Regions from separate parts of the Enterobacter sp. PL_is511 genome, predicted to be linked through region 1. Evidence: predicted binding sites of a transcription regulator. Region 1 holds the regulator's gene; each other region holds the start of a gene.
What was found. Region 1 encodes PhoB, which activates phosphate uptake and scavenging genes when phosphate is short. Its sites were predicted from a motif close to CTGTCATAAAACTGNCNNAT; they were not measured.

Region 1 (5,679 bases):
GGCGGTGCCTTTTACCTCGAACTCCACTTCTGCCAGGCATTCGGCGGTGTCGCGCGTCATCAGATCGTTTTGCGCCTGAGAGACCTTCTGCAGTCGCGGCGTTTCGTGATAAAGCGCCAGACAGATGGCGTCGAGCAGGGTAGTTTTTCCTGCTCCGGTCGCGCCGGTGATGGCAAACAGCCCGTTGCTGGCAAACGGCTCCGCGGTAAAGTCAATTTTCCACTCGCCCTTGAGTGAGTTGAGATTTTTCAGGCGCAGGCTCAAAATTTTCATGCGTTTTCTTCCTCATCATTGAGCGCATGCAGGGTATGGCTGAACAGTTCGCTGAGTCTTGCGCGCTTCGCGTCGTCAATCTCTTCCTGCGAGAGCCTGCGTTCAAACACCTCTTCAACCCGCAGTTCACTGAGCGTTTCACGTTGAGCGCTTAACAGAATTTTCTCGCGCTGCTCGCGGCTGCGGCGGACCAGTAAGACTTCGACGGGCAAATCCTCCGTCAGCGCCTGAATTTTGCGCTGCATATCGTGCAGGTAGTCATCGGTGGTGATTTCGATATCCAGCCAGACGGGGGGATCTTGTTCGACACCGCGCCACTGCTCCAGCTGGGCGGTGATGGCATCGAGATCGCCTTTCAGCACCGCCAGCGGCTGGGTGACCGGTACTTCCAGCGTCTCGACGGCGCGGAGTTTTCCCTCGCTGAAGCTCACCAGATGCACGGATTTGGCTTTGCCAGTTTCGTCAAAGCTGAGCGAAATAGGGGAGCCGCAGTAGCGGATGTGCTCGCTGCCGCCAATAACCTGCGCGCGGTGGATATGCCCGAGCGCAATGTAGTCGGCTGGCGGGAAGTTTTGCGCCGGAAAAGCATCCAGCGTGCCGATATAGATGTCACGCACGGCGTCACTTTTACTGGCCCCGACGGTGGTGAGATGCCCGGTCGCAATCACCGGAATAGGCTGGTCACCCCGCAGGGCACAGGCTTCGGCGTGCTGCTGGTGGTAATAGTCTGTGATGGCCTGTAAGAGATGTTGCTGCTTTTCTGTACCCGACAGCCCCGCCTGGCTTTGCACGATGTCCCGCGGACGTAAAAACGGTATCGGACACAGCACAGCCCCCGGCGACCCGTCGCGTTTATTCAGGATCTGTGGGGCGTGCCCGGCGCTGGCGACCACGGTGGTATTGAGAAATGCCAGGATATCGCGGGATTCATTGAGCGTGGCGACGGAATCATGGTTGCCGGCGACAATCACCAGGTGACAGCCAGTTTGCTGCAGATTCACCACGAAGCGGTTATACAGCTCACGCGCATAGCTGGGGGGCGAGCCGGTATCAAAGATGTCACCCGCCACAATAATCGCGTCCACCTCGTGCGTCCGGGCCGTTTCCAGCAGCCAGTTCAGGAACGCTTCATGTTCAGCCGCACGGCTTTTGCTGTAAAAATTTTGACCCAGATGCCAGTCCGAGGTGTGAAGTATGCGCATAGCTGATCCGTGGCAAAAAAGAGAAAGCAGGATTATAAACGTTCAGAGAAGGGAAAATAACCGCTGTAATAAAACAACGGTTTGCCCGTTATCGTGGTACTGTTTTTCATAAATCTGTCATAAATCTGACGCATAATGGCGCCGAATTACAAACTTGTAACTTAAATAAGATAAGACAGGGCAAAGTATGGCGAGACGTATTCTGGTCGTAGAAGATGAAGCTCCAATTCGTGAAATGGTGTGCTTCGTGCTCGAGCAAAACGGTTTCCAGCCGGTTGAAGCGGAAGATTATGACAGCGCAGTGAACCAGCTGAATGAACCCTGGCCCGATCTGATTCTGCTGGACTGGATGTTGCCTGGCGGCTCCGGACTGCAGTTTATCAAACACCTGAAGCGTGAAGCGCTGACCCGCGACATCCCGGTTGTGATGCTCACGGCGCGCGGAGAAGAAGAGGATCGCGTGCGCGGTCTTGAGACCGGCGCGGACGATTACATTACCAAACCGTTCTCCCCAAAAGAGCTGGTCGCCCGCATTAAAGCCGTGATGCGCCGTATTTCGCCGATGGCGGTGGAAGAGGTGATTGAGATGCAGGGGCTGAGCCTTGATCCCACCTCACACCGCGTGATGACCGGTGAAAATCCCCTCGACATGGGGCCTACCGAATTTAAACTCCTGCACTTCTTTATGACCCACCCGGAACGCGTGTACAGCCGCGAGCAGTTGCTGAATAACGTCTGGGGAACTAACGTGTATGTCGAAGACCGGACGGTTGACGTACATATTCGCCGCCTGCGAAAAGCACTGGAACTGAGCGGCCACGATCGCATGGTGCAGACGGTCCGCGGCACGGGTTATCGTTTTTCTACCCGTTTCTGAACAATGACAGGAGTGTGACGCGTGCTGGAACGTCTGTCATGGAAAAGGCTCGTCTTTGAACTGATCTTATGCTGTATTCCGGCCTTCCTTCTTGGGGCCTTTCTTGGACACCTGCCGTGGTTTCTGCTGGCGTCGGTCACCGGGCTGCTGATCTGGCATTTCTGGAACCTGCTGCGCCTCTCCTGGTGGCTGTGGGTTGACCGAAGTATGACGCCGCCGCCGGGAAGCGGCAGCTGGGAGCCGCTGCTGTACGGTCTGCATCAGATGCAGATGCGTAATAAAAAGCGTCGCCGCGAGCTGGGAAGCCTGATTAAGCGTTTCCGCAGCGGTGCAGAGTCGCTGCCGGATGCCGTGATTCTGACGACCGAAGAAGGGACGATCTTCTGGTGTAACGGCCTGGCGCAACAGCTGCTGGGCCTGCGCTGGCCGGATGACAACGGTCAAAATATCCTCAACCTTCTGCGCTATCCCGAGTTTACGCTGTACCTGAAAAAGCGTGATTTTACCCGTCCGCACAATCTGAAGCTCAATAATGGTCGCCATCTGGAGATCCGCGTGATGCCCTACAGCGATAAGCAGTGGCTGATGGTGGCGCGCGATGTTACCCAAATGCACCAGCTGGAAGGGGCGCGGCGCAACTTCTTCGCCAACGTCAGTCACGAACTGCGAACCCCGTTGACCGTGCTGCAGGGCTACCTGGAGATGATGCAGGAGCAAACGCTGGAAGGCGCGCCGCGTGAAAAAGCGCTGCACACCATGCGCGAGCAAACGCACCGGATGGAAGGGCTGGTGAAGCAGCTGCTGACGCTCTCGAAGATTGAAGCGGCGCCAACGCTGGCGCTAAATGACACCATTGATGTCCCGATGATGCTGCGGGTCGTGGAGCGTGAAGCGCAGACGTTAAGCCACAAAAAGCATCACCTGACCTTTGAGGTCGACAGTACGCTGAAGGTGCTGGGCAGCGAAGATGAACTGCGTAGCGCCATTTCCAACCTGGTGTATAACGCGGTGAATCATACGCCTGAGGGGACAAATATCGTGGTGCGCTGGCACCATGCCCCAACGGGGGCGGAGTTTAGCGTGGAAGACAATGGGCCGGGGATCGCGCCGGAGCATATTCCGCGGCTGACCGAGCGCTTTTACCGTGTGGATAAAGCGCGATCCCGGCAGACGGGCGGAAGCGGCCTGGGGCTGGCAATTGTGAAACACGCGGTGAATCACCATGAAAGCCGTCTCGATATTCAGAGTACGCTGGGTAAAGGAACCCGTTTCAGTTTCGTTATTCCGGAACGATTAATTGCCAAAAAGATCGCCTGACGGCAGGCGTGTCATTTTACCTTTCCACGGGTCAGCCATCGCTGGCCCGTTTGCTTTGCAGTCAAGCGAAACGCGGATGAATTTTATACGGCTGTCTGTTTTTTGTTCGCATGATTAGCCATGGGTTTTTCTTATAAACAGCGTATTATTCTAACGTGTATTTTCATGCTGGCATATTGTTCTGGTTTTGCGATCCCACCTTGCCTTTAAACGTTATAAGCGTTTAAATTGCGCCCCAGATACTGTCAGACCGACTGTATTTGCGTGGTAAATCGAAAAACTATTCTTCTCCACGCCAGGACGGGAGCATTTCCCGCTGAAATTGAGCAAATTTTCGGCTGTATCGTCCCGTCAGGGATATCGAAAATCTCAATGTTTTCAACACCACATCCACAGGCAGTAAGGTTTTATGACCCATCACTTAAAATCGCGTGACATCATCGCGCTGGGCTTTATGACATTTGCGCTGTTCGTTGGCGCAGGCAACATCATTTTCCCTCCAATGGTTGGCTTACAGGCGGGTGAACACGTCTGGACCGCCGCGTTTGGTTTCCTGATTACTGCCGTGGGTCTGCCGGTTCTCACCGTCGTCGCGCTGGCGAAAGTCGGTGGCGGTGTGGATAGCCTTAGCACCCCGATTGGTAAAGTGGCGGGCGTTCTGCTGGCAACCGTCTGCTATCTGGCCGTGGGCCCGCTGTTTGCGACCCCGCGTACGGCCACCGTTTCCTTTGAAGTAGGGATTGCTCCTCTGACCGGTGACGGCGCGATGCCGCTGTTTATCTACAGCCTGATCTACTTCGCGATCGTGATTCTGGTTTCCCTCTATCCGGGCAAACTGCTGGATACCGTGGGTAACTTCCTGGCTCCGCTCAAAATTGTGGCGCTGATTGTTCTGGCGGTAGCGGCCATCGTCTGGCCAGCGGGCCCGATTAGCGATGCGATGGACGCCTATAAAAACGCCGCGTTCTCTAACGGCTTTGTGAACGGCTACCTGACGATGGATACGCTGGGCGCCATGGTGTTTGGTATCGTTATCGTTAACGCCGCGCGTTCCCGCGGTGTGACCGAAGCGCGCCTGCTGACCCGCTATACCATCTGGGCTGGCCTGATGGCCGGTGTGGGTCTGACGCTGCTGTATCTGGCGCTGTTCCGTCTGGGCTCCGACAGCGCCATGCTGGTCGATCAGAACGCCAACGGTGCGGCTATCCTGCACGCCTACGTTCAGCACACCTTCGGCGGTGCGGGCAGTATGCTGCTGGCGGCGCTCATCTTCCTGGCCTGTCTGGTCACCGCGGTTGGCCTGACCTGCGCCTGCGCAGAGTTCTTTGCACAGTATCTGCCGCTCTCTTACCGCACCCTGGTGTTTATCCTCGGCATCTTCTCTATGGCGGTGTCAAACCTCGGTCTGAGCCACCTGATTCAGGTCTCTATTCCGGTGCTGACGGCGATTTATCCGCCGTGCATCGTGCTGGTGGTGCTGAGCTTTACTCGCCCGTGGTGGAACAACTCTTCACGAATTATTGCGCCAGCCATGTTTATCAGCCTGATTTTTGGTATCCTTGACGGGATTAAAGCATCAGCTTTCGCGCACATACTGCCGGCATGGACACAGCGTCTGCCGCTGTCCGAGCAGGGTCTGGCCTGGTTGATGCCTACCGTTGTTGCACTGGTTCTGGCCATTATCTGGGACCGTGCTGCAGGGCGTCAGGTCGCATCGAACGCCCATTAATCAACGGCAACAAACTGTTTAACCACGGGGCTTAAGGCCCCGTGGTTTTTTGTTTTTTTCGTGTTGAATGGCAAGATTTAAATGGAAAGCACTAACAAACTTAAACGTGGATTGAGCACGCGCCACATCCGCTTTATGGCGCTGGGCTCTGCTATCGGCACCGGTCTTTTTTATGGCTCGGCAGATGCCATCAAAATGGCCGGTCCCAGCGTGCTGCTGGCGTACATCATCGGCGGCGTGGCGGCGTATATCATCATGCGCGCCCTCGGCGAAATGTCGGT
Region 2 (5,679 bases), 390 kb from region 1:
CCAACGGAGTTGATGACCTATCCGAGCGTGCCCGCCACGCGTGAAGCGGTAGAGGCAATCGGGGAAGCGGATCTTATCCTGATCGGTCCAGGCAGTTTTTATACCAGCCTGATGCCCATTCTGCTGGTGAAAGAGCTGGCGCAGGCGCTGCGCCGCACCCCGGCGCCGATGGTTTACATCGGTAATCTGGGACGTGAACTGAGCCCGGCGGCGGCGAGCCTGTCGCTGGCAGACAAACTTGAATTAATGGAGCATTACGTCGGCAAGAAAATCATTGACGGCGTAGTCGTGGGACCAAAAGTGGATGTGTCAGGGATTGGCAATCGTCTGGTGGTGCAGGAGCCGCTGGAGGCCTCAGACATCAAGTATCGCCACGACCGCCATCTGCTGCGCGAGGCGCTGGAGAAGGCGATTCAGGCGCTGGGTTAGCAAAAACCCCCCGGTGGCGCTGCGCTTACCGGGGCTACAAAAGACGCTAACCCCGTAGGCCCGGTAAGCGCAGCGCCACCGGGCAAAACCGTCTCACGATGCCGCGATAAACAGATCCCGCAGCTGATGAAGCTGGTCGCGGATCTGCGCCGCCTCTTCGAACTCCAGGTTCTGCGCGTGCTGCATCATCTGACCTTCCAGCTCGTGGATTTTCTGCTGCAGCGCTTTCGGCGTCAGCACGACGGTATCTTCTTCCACCACTGAACGCGCCTTGCCGCGGCCTTTCGCTTTGGTTTTGGCAATGTTCTGACCCAGCGCCAGAATATCCACCACCTTCTTGTTCAGACCCTGCGGCGTAATGCCGTGTTCTTCGTTGTAGCGCTGCTGTTTCTCGCGGCGGCGTTCCGTCTCACCAATCGCTTTCGCCATCGACGGGGTAATTTTGTCACCGTACAGAATCGCTTTACCGTTGACGTTACGCGCCGCACGACCGATGGTCTGGATCAGGGAGCGTTCAGAACGCAGGAAGCCCTCTTTGTCCGCATCGAGAATCGCCACCAGCGAGACCTCCGGCATATCGAGACCTTCTCGCAGCAGGTTAATCCCTACCAGCACGTCAAACTCGCCCAGACGCAGGTCGCGGATAATCTCCATGCGCTCCACGGTATCGATATCCGAGTGCAGATAACGCACCTTCTCGCCGTGCTCTTCGAGATACTCGGTCAGGTCTTCCGCCATACGCTTGGTGAGCGTGGTCACCAGCACGCGCTCGTTGATGGCGGAACGGGCGCGGATCTCAGAGAGCAGGTCGTCCACCTGGGTGGCCACCGGACGCACCTCGATAACCGGATCCAACAGCCCGGTCGGACGCACCACCTGGTCAACCACCTCATCGCCCGATTTTTCCAGCTCGTAGTTGCCCGGCGTGGCCGAAACGTAGATGGTTTGCGGCGCGAGCGCCTCAAACTCTTCAAATTTCATCGGACGGTTATCCAGCGCCGACGGCAGGCGGAAGCCGTACTCTACCAGCGTCTCTTTACGCGCCCGGTCGCCGCGGTACATCCCGCCGATCTGCGGGATCGTAACGTGGGATTCGTCGATCACCAGCAAACCGTCTGCCGGAAGGTAATCAAACAGCGTCGGCGGCGGCTCGCCCGGCCCGCGCCCGGAGAGGAAGCGGGAGTAGTTTTCAATGCCGGAGCAGTAGCCCAGCTCGTTCATCATCTCAAGGTCAAACTGGGTGCGCTGGCTCAGGCGCTGCTCTTCCAGCAGCTTATTGTTCGCCAGCAGCACCTTACGGCGCTCGGCCAGCTCCACTTTGATCTCTTCCATCGCCTGCACGATACGCTCGCGCGGCGTCACGTAGTGCGTTTTCGGGTAGATGGTGAAGCGCTGGATCACCGACTCAACGTGTCCGGTCAGCGGGTCGAAGAGCGACAGGCGTTCAACCTCTTCGTCGAACAGCTCGACGCGCAGTGCCATATCGTCCGATTCCGCCGGGAAGATGTCGATCACCTCACCGCGTACGCGGAAGGTGCCGCGCTGGAACGCCTGATCGTTACGCGCATACTGCAGCTCCGCCAGACGACGGACGATGGCGCGCTGGTCGATGATCATCCCCTGCGTCAGGTGCAGCATCATCTTGAGATAGAGATCCGGATCGCCGAGACCGTAGATCGCGGAAACCGATGCGACAACGACCACATCGCGACGCTCCAGAAGCGCCTTAGTGGCCGACAGACGCATCTGCTCGATGTGTTCGTTCACCGAGGCATCTTTCTCAATGAAGGTGTCAGAGCTCGGTACATAAGCTTCAGGCTGGTAGTAATCGTAGTAGGAGACGAAATACTCCACGGCGTTTTCCGGGAAGAACTCTTTCATCTCGCCGTAAAGCTGTGCTGCCAGGGTTTTATTGGGTGCCAGCACCATCGTGGGGCGCTGGAGATCCGCAATCACGTTGGCGATGGTGAACGTTTTACCCGAGCCGGTTACCCCCAGCAGCGTCTGGTGCGCCAGCCCATCTTCCAGCCCTTCTTCCAGACGACGGATCGCCTCAGGCTGATCGCCAGATGGACGGAAAGCAGAATTCAATTTGAACGGTTTACTCATGGGCGACAACCTGATGACGTTATAAGCGGCAGGTGAGTAATTTTACTCCTTGTTGCCAGGAATGCCAGTAAAAAACACTGGATGAAAAACCAGTAGCATGTCAGGATATTTAGAGTAGCGCCTGAATGATTAGCGCGATAGCGACCAAAATTTGGACTGTGACAATATAAAACACCAGTCAGGTCAGGTTATCCCCAGAACTTTTTCTTTTTTAACATTTGTCAAGCCAGGTAATGATAGTTTTGTGGCAACGAGTGACACTTTCATGACGGGAATTGCTTTTATCTAAGCAATTAAATAATAAACGATATTTTCTAAAGCCGCGTTTCGCGTCAATTTGGGCGTAAGCCGCGTCTTCTCTCGCTTATCGCGTGTTTTCTAACTCTAATGCACATGGTTATCCACAGGAATAGTGGATAACTGCTTCCAGCCCATGCAGACTGGCGCTCGGCAAATTCCCGGATTTTCCCACGAGACGGCGGTAAAAAATTTTTATAGCTATTTTTTGCTGATTAACAGTTGCGTCATTCATAACCAACCGATGCGATCTTGCTCACATTTTCAGCATTTCGGGTTCTGCACCACAACTCAACACCGCCAGCACCGTCGATGTGCAATCCCGTTTTTTCTCACCCCCTCTCCGGTGACTTATTCCTAAAAAAGCCGGTTTTTTAAACGCTTTTCGGTTTCTGGCAGGGGTTTTGCAGATTCAAACCCGAGCCTCACCTACACACATTTTTAAGGAGAGAAAGATGTTGAGTCTGCGTGCTGTGAATCAGTTTTACGGAAGCCAACATACGCTATGGAACGTGAATTTGGATTTTCCGCAAGGGATGTGTACAGGCGTCGTTGGCCTGCCGGGAATGGGGAAAACCACCCTCATGAATTGCATCGCCGGGAGAGTGCCCGTCGAAAGCGGTAGCATCATCTGGCATGAGGCAGGCGCGCCGCCGCGCGATTTGCTTAACCTGCCGCCAGAACAGCGTTCAGGAACGGAGATAGGCTATGTCCCGCAGGACAGGCGGATCTTCTCCCAGTTAACGATTGAGGAGAATCTGCATATCGCCATGCGGGCGATGGGGAAACCCAACCCTGAAGCGAAAAATGACGTTTACGACCTGTTTCCAGCGCTCTACGCATTGCGACAGACCCGCGCCAACACGCTCTCTCCGGACGACCAGTACCAGCTGGCGCTGGCTAATGCGCTGGTGAACCGTCCTCACCTGCTGATCCTCGATGAGCCCCTGCACGGCGCAGGACACAGCTTCGCTCAGAAGCTGGGGCAGCTGCTGGCGCGCTTAAACCGGGAGTTAGGTATGACGGTGCTGTTAGCGGAGCAGCAGCTGTCGTTTATCCGCCGGGTTGCGGACCGTTTCTGTATGCTCTATCGCGGGCGTAACGTGGCGCAGGGCCACGTTAACGAACTGGATGACGAGCTTATCGCGCACTGGATGTCGCGGGAAGCAAGACGCTGAGATCGAGATAACGCCCGGTTTCGGCATTTTCCGCGCCGTCAGCAAGCCAGGGAATTTCTCCGAGGCACGGGGCGGGAAGAACGCGCCTGAGCGTCGCCAGATACTCCTGGTGTCGTTTCCCCGGCGCAACCACGTCGTTGGCTATCCAGCCCGCCAGACGCAGCCCGGCCTGCCGTATGGCCTGCGCGGTCAGCATGGCGTGATTGATGCAGCCCAGCTTAACGCCGACGACCAGAATGACCGGAAGCTGCTCGGCCTGCACCCAGTCAGCAAACGTCTGCGTGTCCGAAAGCGGCGTAAACCAGCCTCCAGCCCCTTCCACCAGCACCCAGTCGGCCTGGCTTTCCAGCGCCCGTAACCCGGCTGAAAGCAGGGCGAAATCAATCGGACGACCTTCGTCAGCGCTGATGATGTGCGGCGAGGTCGGCTCGGCAAAGGTGTACGGATTGACCGCTGAATAGGCGAGTTCACGCGTGCTGTTACGCTGGAGCGCCAGCGCGTCGGTGTTGCGTAACCCTTCCGCCGTCATCTCGCTGCCGGAAGCAACGGGCTTATATCCGGCGGTGTTTTTTCCGAGCTTTCGTGCCGCCTGCAGCAGCGCAGAGCTGGCCACCGTTTTGCCCACTTCCGTATCCGTTCCGGTGACAAAATAACGTTCAGTCACGTTCGATAATCCCATGAAAAAGTTGATAAGAGAGCGGGAAATAACCCCGCTGCTGAGGCCAGGCCAGCTCCAGCCGCTGCAGCTGTCCGCGGGTGAGTGGTTTTTTCTCCCGTCCGGTATGCAGGTGCGTGGCGCCGATGCCCTTCAGCGAACGCATGGCGCTGAACGCATCGCTAAAATTGAGCGTGATGGTCTGCACCGTGCTGCGGTAGCGCCAGCCTGTCAGCGCCTGCGTCACCTGCTCATGCGATAAAAAACGGTTAGCGTGCGGCTGCTCATCCACCGCTTTCCACGCCTGATTCAGCTCCGGCAGCGAACTCTCCAGCAAGGTGGTAAAGGCCACCTTCCCGCCCGGTCGCGCCACGCGATAAAGCTCGCGCAAGGCCTGCGGCAGGCTGCTGCACCACTGGACCGCCAGATGGCTCCAGACCAGATCGAACTGCGCATCCGCCAGCGGGATCGCCTCGATATCGGCCAGCAGATAGCGATCTGCCGCCTGCCGCTGGCGTGCCTCTTCCAGCATCTGGGCTGAGAGATCGATAGCCGTCACCTGGCTTCCTGCCCCGCGCCAGTAGCGGCTGTTGCTGCCCGGACCACAGCCGGCGTCGAGTACCTGCGGAAAACGACTCTCGCCAAGCGCGGTCAGAAGCCCCTGCGCGCTCAGACGCTGCAGCTCATCGTGCTGCGAATAGCTCTGCGCGGCGCGACCAAATGCCGCCGCGATGGCCTGCTTATTCACCGGCAACATGGAGCGCCTCCAGCAACGTCTCAATATCCTGTCGTTCATGCGCCGCCGTCAGGGTTAAGCGCAGCCGCGCGGTACCTGGCGGGACCGTTGGCGGGCGGATGGCGGTCACCCACATGCCGCGCTGGCGCAGCGCCTGTGCCAGCGCCAGCGCGCGGGCATTTTCACCGACAATCACCGGCTGGATAGCGCTCTGCGAATCGGGACTGCGGAAGGGCAGCGCCTCAAGTCCCTGACGGAAGCGAGCGATATGCTCT
Region 3 (5,679 bases), on a different contig from region 1:
AGCCTGTGGCCGCTGTTCGGTATCTCTAACCAGATGCTGGCTGCCGTGGCGCTGGTGCTCGGCACCGTGGTCCTCGTGAAGATGAAGCGCACCAAATACATCTGGGTCACCGTGGTTCCTGCGCTGTGGCTGCTGCTCTGCACCACCTGGGCGCTTGGCCTGAAGCTGTTCAGCGCTAACCCGCAGCTGGAAGGCTTCTTCTTCATGGCTAACCAGTACAAAGAGAAGATTGCCGCAGGCGGCGCAGACCTGACTGCCCAGCAGATTGCCAACATGAACCATATCGTGGTGAACAACTACACCAACGCGGGTCTGAGCATTCTGTTCCTGGTGGTGGTGTACAGCATTATCTTCTACGGCATCAAAACCTGGTTGAAAGTGCGTAACGCTGAAGGCCGTACGGATAAAGAAACCCCGTACGTGCCGGTGCCGGAAGGCGGCGTGAAGACCTCTTCACACCATTAATCCAGCATGTAACTGTAGGCCCGGATCGCTGCGCGCCACCGGGCTTTTTCTTATCAGGACAGGTTATGTTTGGTAACTTAGGCGAAGCAAAAAAATACCTCGGTCAGGCGGCGAAAATGCTGATTGGCATTCCGGACTATGACAACTACGTTGAGCATATGAAGACCAACCATCCGGATAAGCCGTACATGACCTACACCGAATTCTTCCGCGAGCGTCAGGAAGCGCGCTACGGCGGAAGTGGAGAAGGCGGCGTCCGCTGCTGCTAAAGGAGAGACCATGACCCCGATTGCCGTTACCCTGCTGACCGGTTTCCTCGGCGCCGGTAAAACCACCCTGCTGCGCCACATCCTGAATGAACAGCACGGCTTTAAAATCGCCGTCATCGAAAACGAATTTGGCGAAGCCTCCGTAGACGACCAGCTGATTGGCGATCGCGCCACGCAGATCAAAACCCTGACCAACGGCTGCATCTGCTGCACCCGCTCTAACGAGCTGGAAGACGCCCTGCTGGACCTGCTCGACAGCCGCGATCGCGGTGAAATCGACTTTGACCGCCTGGTGATCGAGTGCACCGGCATGGCCGACCCCGGCCCGATTATTCAGACCTTTTTCTCTCACGAGATCCTTTGCCAGCGCTACCTGCTGGACGGCGTCATTGCCCTGGTTGATGCGGTTCACGCCGACGAGCAGATGAACCAGTTCACCATCGCCCAGTCTCAGGTGGGCTACGCCGACCGCATCCTGCTGACCAAAACCGACGTGGCGGGCGAAAGCGTTAAGCTTCGCGAGCGCCTGACGCGCATCAACTCCCGCGCGCCAATTTACACGGTGACGCACGGCGATATCGACCTGTCTCAGCTGTTCAACACCAACGGCTTTATGCTGGAAGAGAACGTCACCGCGAAACCGCGCTTCCACTTTATGGGAGACAAGCAAAACGACGTGGCGTCGATTGTGGTGGAACTGGACTACCCGGTGGACATCAGCGAGGTTTCGCGCGTGATGGAGAACCTGCTGCTGTCGTTTGCCGACAAGCTGCTGCGCTACAAAGGGATGCTGTGGATTGACGGCGAACCCAACCGCCTGCTGTTCCAGGGCGTTCAGCGCCTGTACAGCGCCGACTGGGACAGACCGTGGGGCGATGAAGTGCCGCGCAGCGTGATGGTGTTTATTGGTATACAGCTGCCGGAAGAGGAGATTCGGGCGGCGTTTGCGGGTCTGAAGAAATAACCGCCATGCATCCCCTCTCCTCTGTAATTTATTAACCTGAAGCGATGAATTTTGTATCAGGAAAATGAATAAATTACAGCGATGTTCTGGTCTGGCTGTAAATCGCCGAAGCGTTTCCGTAGGGCCGGGGCGAGGCGCAGGGATGCGCCGAGAGGGCGTGGCCTGCAGGGATGCAGGCTCATGCCCGACCCGATAGCCCGAAGGAATAAGCTGAGGGCACCGCGAAGCGGCGATTTACCGCCGGGAGCCCGGGTCGCCAGGGTGGTGGCGATTGAGCCACCCTGGCACGTTCACAGGTCATGCCGTTACAGAGTAGCAAGGAACATAAAGTGAACGGAATGACCTCCACAGCCGTATGTTCCCCCTCACCCCAGCCCTCTCCCTCAAGGGAGAGGGGGCCGTCTGTGCAGGCATTATTTTGTGGGGATACTTATTTCACCGCCTCCGGCAGCGTCACAATCCACAGCTCGCTGTCGGACTCCGGCTTCTTCAGCGGCTTCACGCTGAGCGTGGTTTCCACCGGCTTATCATCCAGCGTCAACTTGCCTTCCGCGTTCACCCGATAATCCTTGAGCTTCTTGCCCTCGACCGGGTTTTGCATCGCCACCTTCACGCCAAAGTCGTTATCGTTCGCCACCGCAAGCGTTTTGCTGTCGATAAGCGCCAGCCCTTCAGCCTTCTCCTGCTGCCAGCCCAGCGCGCGGAGATCGACCACCTGCATTTTTGCCGCGAGGGTAATCCCGCGCTGCGCCAGGGTTTTCTCATCATCAAATTCCGGGTACTCGCCCGGCTTGTCAAAGGCGGAAAGATCGCTCGCCTTGCTGAGATCCACCTTGTAAATCAGGTTGCGCATCCCGTCGTTTTTATCGCTTCCCTGCTCAATCAGCAGGATGTGCTGGTCATCGAGCGCCACAATGTCGCCGATTTTGGCGTCGCTGTTTTTATCGTAGGCCGCGCTGTCGATGGGGTAACCGTACATCGCGGTTTTGCCGGTCGCCGGATCGAAGCTCACCAGACGGGTGAACAGCGCCTGCTTTTTGCTCTTACCGTCGATGTCCAGCGTGCTTTGCACGGCGGCGATAATCCGCCCGTCCGGCATCCGGGTCAGGCCTTCAAAGCCCCGGTTGGGCTGGCGCCATTTGATGATGTTTGGCAGACCGCCCGCGATGGATTTTTCCCCTTCCGCGGCCTGCGGCCCGTGGATCGCGAGGATCTTGCCTTTGCTGTCGACGTTAATCAGGAACGGGCCGTACTCGTCGCACAGCCAGTAGCCGCCTTTGCCGTCCGGCGTGATGCCTTCCGTATCCAGTCCGCGGTTGTCACCCTTGAGCGTCTTTAAGGTATCGCTGAACGCCACTTCATTGGTGGAACCAATCACGCCGCTTTGCAGCGGCAGACCGTTAATCTCGCCTTTATCGTCATGCAGCGGACGGGCATCCGTTGCCTCTGCTTTGCCGTTCTGGACGCGGATGGTCATCAGCAGCGGCGCGAAATCTGGCGTGACAAATATTTTGGCTTCGTTTTTACCCATTTTTGGCGCATCGGCGTTGGGACCGCGATCGGTCACGGTCGCAAACGTCAGGGCATCGTCCTGCTTGCCCGTAAACAGCAGGCCAGAGCCAATCCCCACCGGGAGCCCGTTCGGGAACGCATCGGCAAACGCGCCGCTGTATTTCACATGGGAGCCGTCAGGGAAGCTGACGACATAGCGCTCAGCGGTAGGCTGTGCCGCCAGGCCAGAGAAAGAGAGCGCACAACCGATAAGCACAGGAATAATTTTTCTTTTCATATTGTTAGCATCCAGTTAGTGAAGCCAACAACGTAAAGAATAAACGTGTCAGAAAAATGACATGGAAAGGCAACCGGCATGGGCGAGTGAACGTATATTCAATGCCCGGAAATGTAAGGTTGTGTTGTATTGTGTGACAACTGAAATACTTTTGGAAATTATTAGAAACTCAATTAATTCACCTCTAATCACTATCCCTTCTTCGTTCAGTTTATGTTTAGTCAAAAAATTAAACGGTTCCTAAACACCAAAACATCACCCGTTGACACCCCGGCAATCAAACAGCATTGCAACAACTTCTATAAAAAACTTAACAACATCAGCATAAAACAGCGACTTTCATCACATTTGCAGTCATAAAAATCGCTTGTTAAGGTGCCCCCAGATGAATTTAATGACGAGGCATAAAACATGAAAAAACTGAATATCCTTCTTCTTTCTGCTCTGACCGCCCTCTCGGGTTCCGCTCTGGCAATGGGTGGCAGCATTGAGCAGGGTAAAAACTTTACCAACCTCAACCTGGAAATGGGGAAATCCTCATCCGGCCTGTATGCCGAAAGCAACTGGCTTAAAAACACCGATGACGGTACCCAGACCGGCGGCGTGGGCGCAGGCTACAACCTGGAAGTAGGCCCGGTAATGCTGAATGCGGGTGCCAAAGCCATCTACATCGGCCCGAAAAAAGGCGATAACGGCGTGGCGTTCCCCATCGGTGGTGGCGTAAACGTTGCCCTGACCGACAGCATCCACGTGTACGGTGAAGGCTACGTGGCGCCAGAAGGGCTGAACAACAGCGTGAAAAACTACGTGGAAGCCAATGGTGGCGTAAGCTGGACGCCGATCGCGCCGGTGACCCTGAAAGTGGGCTACCGCCACGTGAGCGTTGATGGTAAAGACGGTCGTCCGAACCACACGCTGATTGACGGCGCATATGTAGGCGGTGGAGTGTCCTTCTAAGCCTGTGTGTGCGTTTCGCCCGGCGGCGCTACGCTTGCGCGGGCCTACAATCAAAGGGGCAATATATTAAAATTGTTGCACATTGTAGGCCGGGTAAGCGCAGCGCCACCCGGCAAGAAAGGCGATGACAGTGTTCATAGTAAACCTGCCGGCTGGCAGGTTTTTTTATGACCTCTTACTGACGCACCACCACCAGCTTCTGGTTCACAAACTCTTTGATCCCCAGATCCGACAGCTCGCGTCCGTAACCGGAGCGCTTCACGCCGCCGAACGGCAGCTCTGGTGCGGTATCGGTAAGCCAGTTGATGTACACCATCCCGGTCTCGATCCGGGACGCCATTTTCTTCGCGCGCTCGATATCCTGGCTGAATACCGCCCCGCCCAGGCCGTAGTGGGAGTCGTTCGCCAGCGCGACCGCCTCGTCGTCGTTTTTCACCACGTATATCTGCGCCACCGGGCCGAAGAACTCTTCGAAGTACGCCGGGTTGTCGCGCGAGATGTTCGTCAGGATCGTCGGCTCGAAGAAGCTCCCGTCGCGCTGCACCGGCTTGCCGCCATAGTGCAGCGTCGCGCCGTTTTTCACCGCCTCGTTAACCTGTTTGGTCAGTGTTTCAAGCGCATCTTTCGACGACAGCGGCCCCAGCGTGGTGCTTTCGTCCAGCGGATCGCCAATCTTCACCTGCTTAAACGCCTCGGTGAATTTGCTCAGGAAGGCATCCGCAATCTTTTCATGCAGGATAAAGCGCTTCGCCGCGGTGCAGACCTGCCCGGCGTTGTTGAGGCGCGCATTCACACCAATCTTCACGGCTTTGTCCAGGTCCGCATCGTCCAGCACCACGAAGACGTCGTTACCGCCCAGCTCCAGCGTGGATTTCTTAATGTGCTTCGCCGCCTGTGCGGCCACCACGCTGCCGGCTTTTTCGGAGCCGGTCAGCGCCGCCCCCAGCACGCGATCGTCGGCAATGATGTTCGCCACCTGCTCGGACGAAATAAACAGGTTAGTCCATGCCCCTTCCGGCGCGCCCGCCTCGCGAACCAGATGGGCAAAGGTCTCGGCGCAGTGCGGCACGATGCTGGCATGCTTGGCGATCACCGGGTTGCCCGCCGCCAGGTTTGGTGCCAGGACGCGCATCAGCTGGTAATACGGGAAGTTCCACGGCTCAACGGCCATCAGCACGCCGATGGGGTGATGCTCCACCCACGCTTCCCCAAGCTCAGAGTCGTACTTCACCGGG
Region 4 (5,679 bases), on a different contig from region 1:
GAAGCTGCCGCTTGCCAGCACCGTATAGCGGGCGCGAAGCGGAATATCGTCGTGGTTGCGCGTCCAGATTTCGCTCACCGCGCCGTCGGTCAGAGTGATTTTTTTCACCTCATCACCCGCCATCCACACGCCGCCCTGCGCGACAAACTGACGCTGGAGCTGGGTATGCAGGCGAATGCCGGGTACGGAAGGGGGCAGCGTTGGCAGCAGGCCGAGCGAGCAGGGCAGACGATCCGAGAGCCAGCGCCAGAGTCGGTTGTCGCGTAAACCGAAGCAGGCGGGCATCAGCAGGGCATCGCAGGTTTCGCCGAGCGGCCTGAGCGCGTCATACAGCAGCGGCCATTTGTCCTCGTTATCAAGAAAACGGGCGATATTCACCGCGCGAAACTCGCTCGGGTTATCGCGCAGGACATCAAGCTCGGGCAGCTCTATCTCTGCCGTTTCCGCGTTAACACCCTGGCGACAGAGCGACGCCGCTGCGAGATGGGGCTGGAAATCCAGAAAGCCGCTAATCCCTACCACCCGCACACGTCCCGCGCGAATGGGGGCAATGGGCACCTCCTCCGGGCTGAGCCACGCGGAACGCAGGGTGCCGAGCGGCGTAACGCGCTGGTGATTGAGCCGGGCGCTGCCCTGCAGACGTGCGCCGCAGTCCGCCAGCAGCGCTTCGGTTTCCAGCGCAAAGCGGTCAATATGCTGCGCGCCAATCAGGTGATACGGGTGCTCCGGCGGCAGCTTATCGCGGTACGCTTCGTCCACCAGATCCAGCGAGCCCGACGAGAAGTGCAGGGCGCTCTGGCCCCGGGTGATAATGGCGCAGCGCAGCCCCTGCTTCGTGAGTTTGATGCCGCAGAGCAGGCCTGCCAGCCCGCCGCCGACGATTACGGTATCAAATTTCATCGCGTTGCTCCTTCTCAAGACCGCAAAGCCCCTGGTAGACCCAGCGGGTAAATTCGCTTTCGCGCAGGGCATCGCCCCAGGCGACAGGCTGAATGCCTTTCCAGCGCTCGTTTAAAAACGCGCTGAGCTGATCGAGCGACTGGGTGGCGGTGGTGGTGTGAAAACGCTGCAGCAGACCGGCGGCACGACAGGCGCACAGCTCGCCCTGACAGGTGCCCATTCCGACGCGGGTGCGGCGGCGAAGATCGAGCAGGCTGTTGACCGTCAGATTCTCCACCGCGTACTGCACCTCACCGGCGGTGACGGCTTCGCACTCGCACACCAGGCTGCGGCTCAGTCGTCCTTCACCGAGCCACTGTGGCGTTCTGTCGCCGTGGCGGTAAATAGCGGACCCGCGCAGCGGCGCGGGCAGGGAGATAATTTTTTGCAGCGTCTTCTCGGTGGACTGACGCGAGCCGGGCAGGGCTTGTTCTGCCGTCACGCACCGTTCGGTATTGCCCAGCTTGCGGCAGACGGCATCGGTCGCCCACTCGGCCATCAGGCGGTAGGTCATCAGCTTGCCGCCGGTGATGGTGATAAACCCGTCCATGCCGTCGCGTTCGGCGTGATCGAGCAGCACGATGCCCCGGCTGACGTTACGTCCGCTCGGGTCGTTGTCGCTGGCGACCAGCGGACGCACGCCCGCGTAGGCGCGAAGAATACGCGTGTGGGCCATCACCGGCGCCAGTTTTTCCCCTTCGCGCAGCAGGATGTCCACCTCTTCAGCGGTGACGCGGTTGTAGTCAATCTCGCTGTAGTCCACGTGCGTTGAGGTGGTACCGATTAACGAAATGGTATCTCCCGGCACGAGGATATCGGCGTCAGACGGTTTGCGGCAGCGGTTGATCACGTGGTTATTGATGCGGTGGTCGAGGATCAGCAGCGAGCCTTTCGCCGGGAACATGCGCACCGACAGGTCCGCGTATTCCGCAATCTGCTGCCCCCAGATCCCCGCCGCGTTGACCACAACGGCGGCATACAGCTCGCTGTGTTCGTTATATTGCGTATCAAGGATCCGCACGCCGCAGATACGATGGCCTTCGCGGATAAGCCCGGTCACTTCATGCCCGGTCAGGATGTGCGCGCCATGCTCGCGGGCGTCCAGCATATTGGCGGCGGTCAGGCGGAACGGATCGACGGTGCCGTCAGGGACCTTCACCGCGCCGATAAGCGCCGGGTTAACCGACGGTTCCAGCCGCCGCGCCAGCGCCGGATCCATGGCCTCAGCCTGAATGCCCGCGGCGCTGCAGGCGGTAATAAAGGTGTCCTGAAAAGCGAGGTCATCTTCGGGAAGGGTAATAAAGAGGCCGTCCGTCGGCTCAATGCAGTGGCGGGCGATACGCTTGAGGATCTGGTTTTCAGCAATACATTCGCGCGCGGATTCAGCGTCGGTGACCGCATACCGCGCGCCGCTGTGCAGCAGGCCGTGGTTACGCCCGGTTGCGCCCGTGGCGATATCATGGCGTTCCAGAAGCGTAACGCTTAAGCCGCGAAGGGCGCAATCGCGTGCGATCCCGGCGCCGGTTGCGCCACCGCCAATGATTATCACATCGCTGTAGCGAGGATCGTGAATGGTCATTGTTTACCCTCTATGTTCGTTTTTTATCATTTAGCCATATTAATTTTGTGGTTTGTTTGATTTCGAACATAAACGCGCGGAATTCGAAAGTGAAACGTGATTTCATGCGCTTTTCTGCGCATTATGTCATATTTCTGTAACAATCTGTGCGTTGATTCACAGTAACAATCACCGTGATTTCTTAACATCCCCGCCTCTGGAATTCAGGTGCGAGCCACCTGCTCATTCATTTCAAGGCCACGGAGGCTGTTATGCTCAGTATCTTCAAACCTGCGCCCCACAGGGCGCGTCTGCCAGAGGCAGAAATAGATCCGCTCTATCGCCGTCTGCGTTGGCAAATCTTCCTGGGGATCTTCTTCGGGTACGCGGCGTACTACCTTGTACGTAAAAACTTCGCGCTCGCCATGCCGTATCTGGTGGAGCAGGGCTTTTCCCGCGGCGATCTGGGGTTCGCGCTGTCGGGGATCTCTATCGCCTACGGTTTTTCCAAATTCATCATGGGCTCCGTGTCGGATCGCTCGAATCCGCGCGTGTTCCTGCCCGCCGGTCTGATCCTGGCGGCCGCGGTCATGCTGTTCATGGGCTTTGTGCCGTGGGCAACCTCCAGCATTGCCATCATGTTCGTGCTGCTGTTCCTCTGCGGCTGGTTCCAGGGGATGGGGTGGCCGCCGTGCGGACGCACCATGGTGCACTGGTGGTCGCAGAAGGAGCGCGGCGGCATCGTGTCGGTGTGGAACTGTGCCCATAACGTGGGTGGCGGTATTCCGCCGCTGCTGTTCCTGCTGGGGATGGCCTGGTTCAACGACTGGCACGCTGCGCTGTATATGCCTGCCTTTGGCGCCATCGTGGTGGCGATTTTCGCTTTCGCGCTGATGCGTGATACGCCGCAGTCCTGCGGCCTGCCGCCGATTGAAGAGTACAAAAACGACTATCCGGATGATTACAGCAAGGAGCACGAAGAGGAGCTGACCGCAAAACAGATCTTCATGAAGTACGTCCTGCCGAACAAGCTGCTGTGGTACATCGCGGTGGCGAACGTGTTCGTTTACCTGCTGCGCTACGGCATCCTCGACTGGTCGCCAACCTACCTGAAAGAGGTGAAGCACTTCGCGCTGGATAAATCCTCCTGGGCGTACTTCCTGTATGAATACGCCGGGATCCCAGGCACGCTGCTTTGCGGCTGGATGTCGGACAAGGTGTTTAAGGGTAACCGCGGTGCGACGGGCGTCTTCTTTATGACCCTGGTGACCATCGCGACGGTTGTTTACTGGCTCAACCCGCCGGGCAACCCATCAGTAGACATGGCCTGCATGATCGTCATCGGCTTCCTGATTTATGGTCCGGTAATGCTGATCGGTCTGCATGCGCTGGAGCTGGCACCGAAAAAAGCGGCAGGCACGGCGGCAGGCTTTACCGGCCTGTTCGGTTACCTCGGCGGTTCGGTCGCGGCGAGCGCCATTGTGGGCTACACCGTTGACTTCTTCGGCTGGGACGGCGGCTTTATGGTGATGATCGGCGGTAGCGTGCTGGCGGTACTGCTGCTGATTGTTGTGATGATCGGTGAGAAACGTCACCACGCGGAAGTGCTGGCACGTCGTCAATAAGGAGCTTTACGATGAAATTAACTCAGTTAGCGACAGGCCTGCTGCTGGCGGGCCTGATGACAGGCTCCGCGCTGGCGGCGGATAAAATCGTTATTGCCCACCGTGGCGCGAGTGGCTATCTGCCGGAGCATACGCTGCCGGCGAAAGCGATGGCCTATGCGCAGGGCGCGGATTACCTCGAGCAGGATCTGGTGATGACGAAGGACGACCAGCTGGTGGTCCTGCATGACCACTATCTGGACCGCGTGACGGACGTGGCGGAGCGTTTCCCGGACCGCGCGCGAAAAGATGGCCGCTACTACGCCATTGATTTCACCCTGGCGGAGATCCGTTCCCTGAAGTTTACCGAAGGCTTCGAGATTGAAAACGGCAAGAAGGTGCAGGTCTATCCGGGACGTTTCCCGATGGGCAAATCTGACTTCCGCATTCATACCTTCCAGGAAGAGATTGAGTTTGTTCAGGGGCTGAACCACTCAACCGGTAAAAATATCGGTATCTACCCGGAGATCAAAGCGCCGTGGTTCCATCATCAGGAAGGGAAAGACATTGCCGCGAAGACGCTGGAGGTGCTGAAGCAGTACGGCTACACCAGCAAGAAGGACAAAGTCTACCTGCAGTGTTTTGATGCCGCCGAGCTGAAGCGCATCAAAACCGAGCTAGAGCCGAAGATGGGCATGAACCTCAACCTGGTGCAGCTGATTGCCTACACTGACTGGAATGAAACTCAGGAGAAACAGCCGGACGGGAAGTGGGTTAACTACAACTACGACTGGATGTTTAAGCCGGGGGCGATGAAGCAGATTGCGCAGTACGCCGACGGCATCGGGCCGGATTATCACATGCTGGTGGCGGAGGGCTCAGCGCCGGGCCACGTGAAGCTGACGGCGATGGTGAAAGAGGCGCACGCCAGCAAGATGCAGGTGCATCCGTATACCGTGCGTGCAGACCAGCTGCCGCCGTATGCCACGAATGTGAATCAGCTTTATGAGGTGTTGTATAACCAGGCGGGCGTGGACGGACTGTTTACGGATTTCCCGGATAAAGCGGTTGAATTCATTCACCGGAAGTAGGTTTTGTAGGTCGGGTAAGGCGAGGCCGACACCCGACAATCAGGCTCTGCGGCCTGATGCCCTCACCCTAACCCTCTCCCACAGGGAGAGGGAATAAGGGCAATCACATCTCGATCTCAATATCGCCTTTTGCCCGGCAGCAGCAGGGCAAAATTTCCCCTTCGTTGATAAAGGCCAGCGGCTCGGTCAGCCAGTCCACCTGGCCGGCGACCAGACGGCAGCGGCAGGAGCCGCAGTAGCCGGAACGACACTGGTACTCTACTTCTACCTGATGCGCCTCAAGCGCCACCAGCAGAGAAGGGTGCTCCTCCCGACACAGTACCTCAGTGCCGGAAAGACTTAACGTGACGCGTGGCATCAGAGCTGGAAGTTGCTCAGGTCGTCGGTGTTGACTTCAGAATCAATCTGACCGACCAGATAAGAGCTCACTTCCACTTCCTGCGGCGCGACCTGCACGTTATCGGACACCAGCCAGGTGTTGATCCAC

Region 2: uvrB (excinuclease ABC subunit UvrB) is a predicted target of PhoB. The motif match lies at 2,770-2,789, and genes of this name have one in related genera.
Region 3: AC0TN7_RS07390 (esterase-like activity of phytase family protein) is a predicted target of PhoB. The motif match lies at 3,533-3,552, and genes of this name have one in related genera.
Region 4: glpT (glycerol-3-phosphate transporter) is a predicted target of PhoB. The motif match lies at 2,642-2,661, and genes of this name have one in related genera.

The regions. Positions count from the first base shown of each region.
Region 1 is NZ_JBVPGP010000024.1:87,669-93,347, forward strand. It holds gene sbcC (exonuclease subunit SbcC) at 1-273, opposite strand, end outside; gene sbcD (exonuclease subunit SbcD) at 270-1,475, opposite strand; gene phoB (phosphate response regulator transcription factor PhoB) at 1,663-2,352, shown strand; gene phoR (phosphate regulon sensor histidine kinase PhoR) at 2,374-3,669, shown strand; gene brnQ (branched-chain amino acid transporter carrier protein BrnQ) at 4,079-5,398, shown strand; gene proY (proline-specific permease ProY) at 5,480-5,679, shown strand, end outside.
Region 2 is NZ_JBVPGP010000024.1:478,996-484,674, reverse strand. It holds gene yvcK (uridine diphosphate-N-acetylglucosamine-binding protein YvcK) at 1-429, shown strand, start outside; gene uvrB (excinuclease ABC subunit UvrB) at 523-2,538, opposite strand; gene AC0TN7_RS17735 (ABC transporter ATP-binding protein) at 3,291-4,013, shown strand; gene bioD (dethiobiotin synthase) at 3,976-4,677, opposite strand; gene bioC (malonyl-ACP O-methyltransferase BioC) at 4,670-5,425, opposite strand; gene bioF (8-amino-7-oxononanoate synthase) at 5,409-5,679, opposite strand, start outside.
Region 3 is NZ_JBVPGP010000019.1:219,780-225,458, reverse strand. It holds gene AC0TN7_RS07405 (carbon starvation CstA family protein) at 1-465, shown strand, start outside; gene AC0TN7_RS07400 (YbdD/YjiX family protein) at 531-734, shown strand; gene yjiA (GTPase) at 745-1,698, shown strand; gene AC0TN7_RS07390 (esterase-like activity of phytase family protein) at 2,129-3,487, opposite strand; gene AC0TN7_RS07385 (YfaZ family outer membrane protein) at 3,899-4,444, shown strand; gene AC0TN7_RS07380 (NAD-dependent succinate-semialdehyde dehydrogenase) at 4,620-5,679, opposite strand, start outside.
Region 4 is NZ_JBVPGP010000021.1:14,870-20,548, reverse strand. It holds gene glpB (glycerol-3-phosphate dehydrogenase subunit GlpB) at 1-900, opposite strand, end outside; gene glpA (anaerobic glycerol-3-phosphate dehydrogenase subunit A) at 890-2,518, opposite strand; gene glpT (glycerol-3-phosphate transporter) at 2,770-4,122, shown strand; gene glpQ (glycerophosphodiester phosphodiesterase) at 4,134-5,192, shown strand; gene yfaE (class I ribonucleotide reductase maintenance protein YfaE) at 5,296-5,550, opposite strand; gene nrdB (class Ia ribonucleoside-diphosphate reductase subunit beta) at 5,550-5,679, opposite strand, start outside.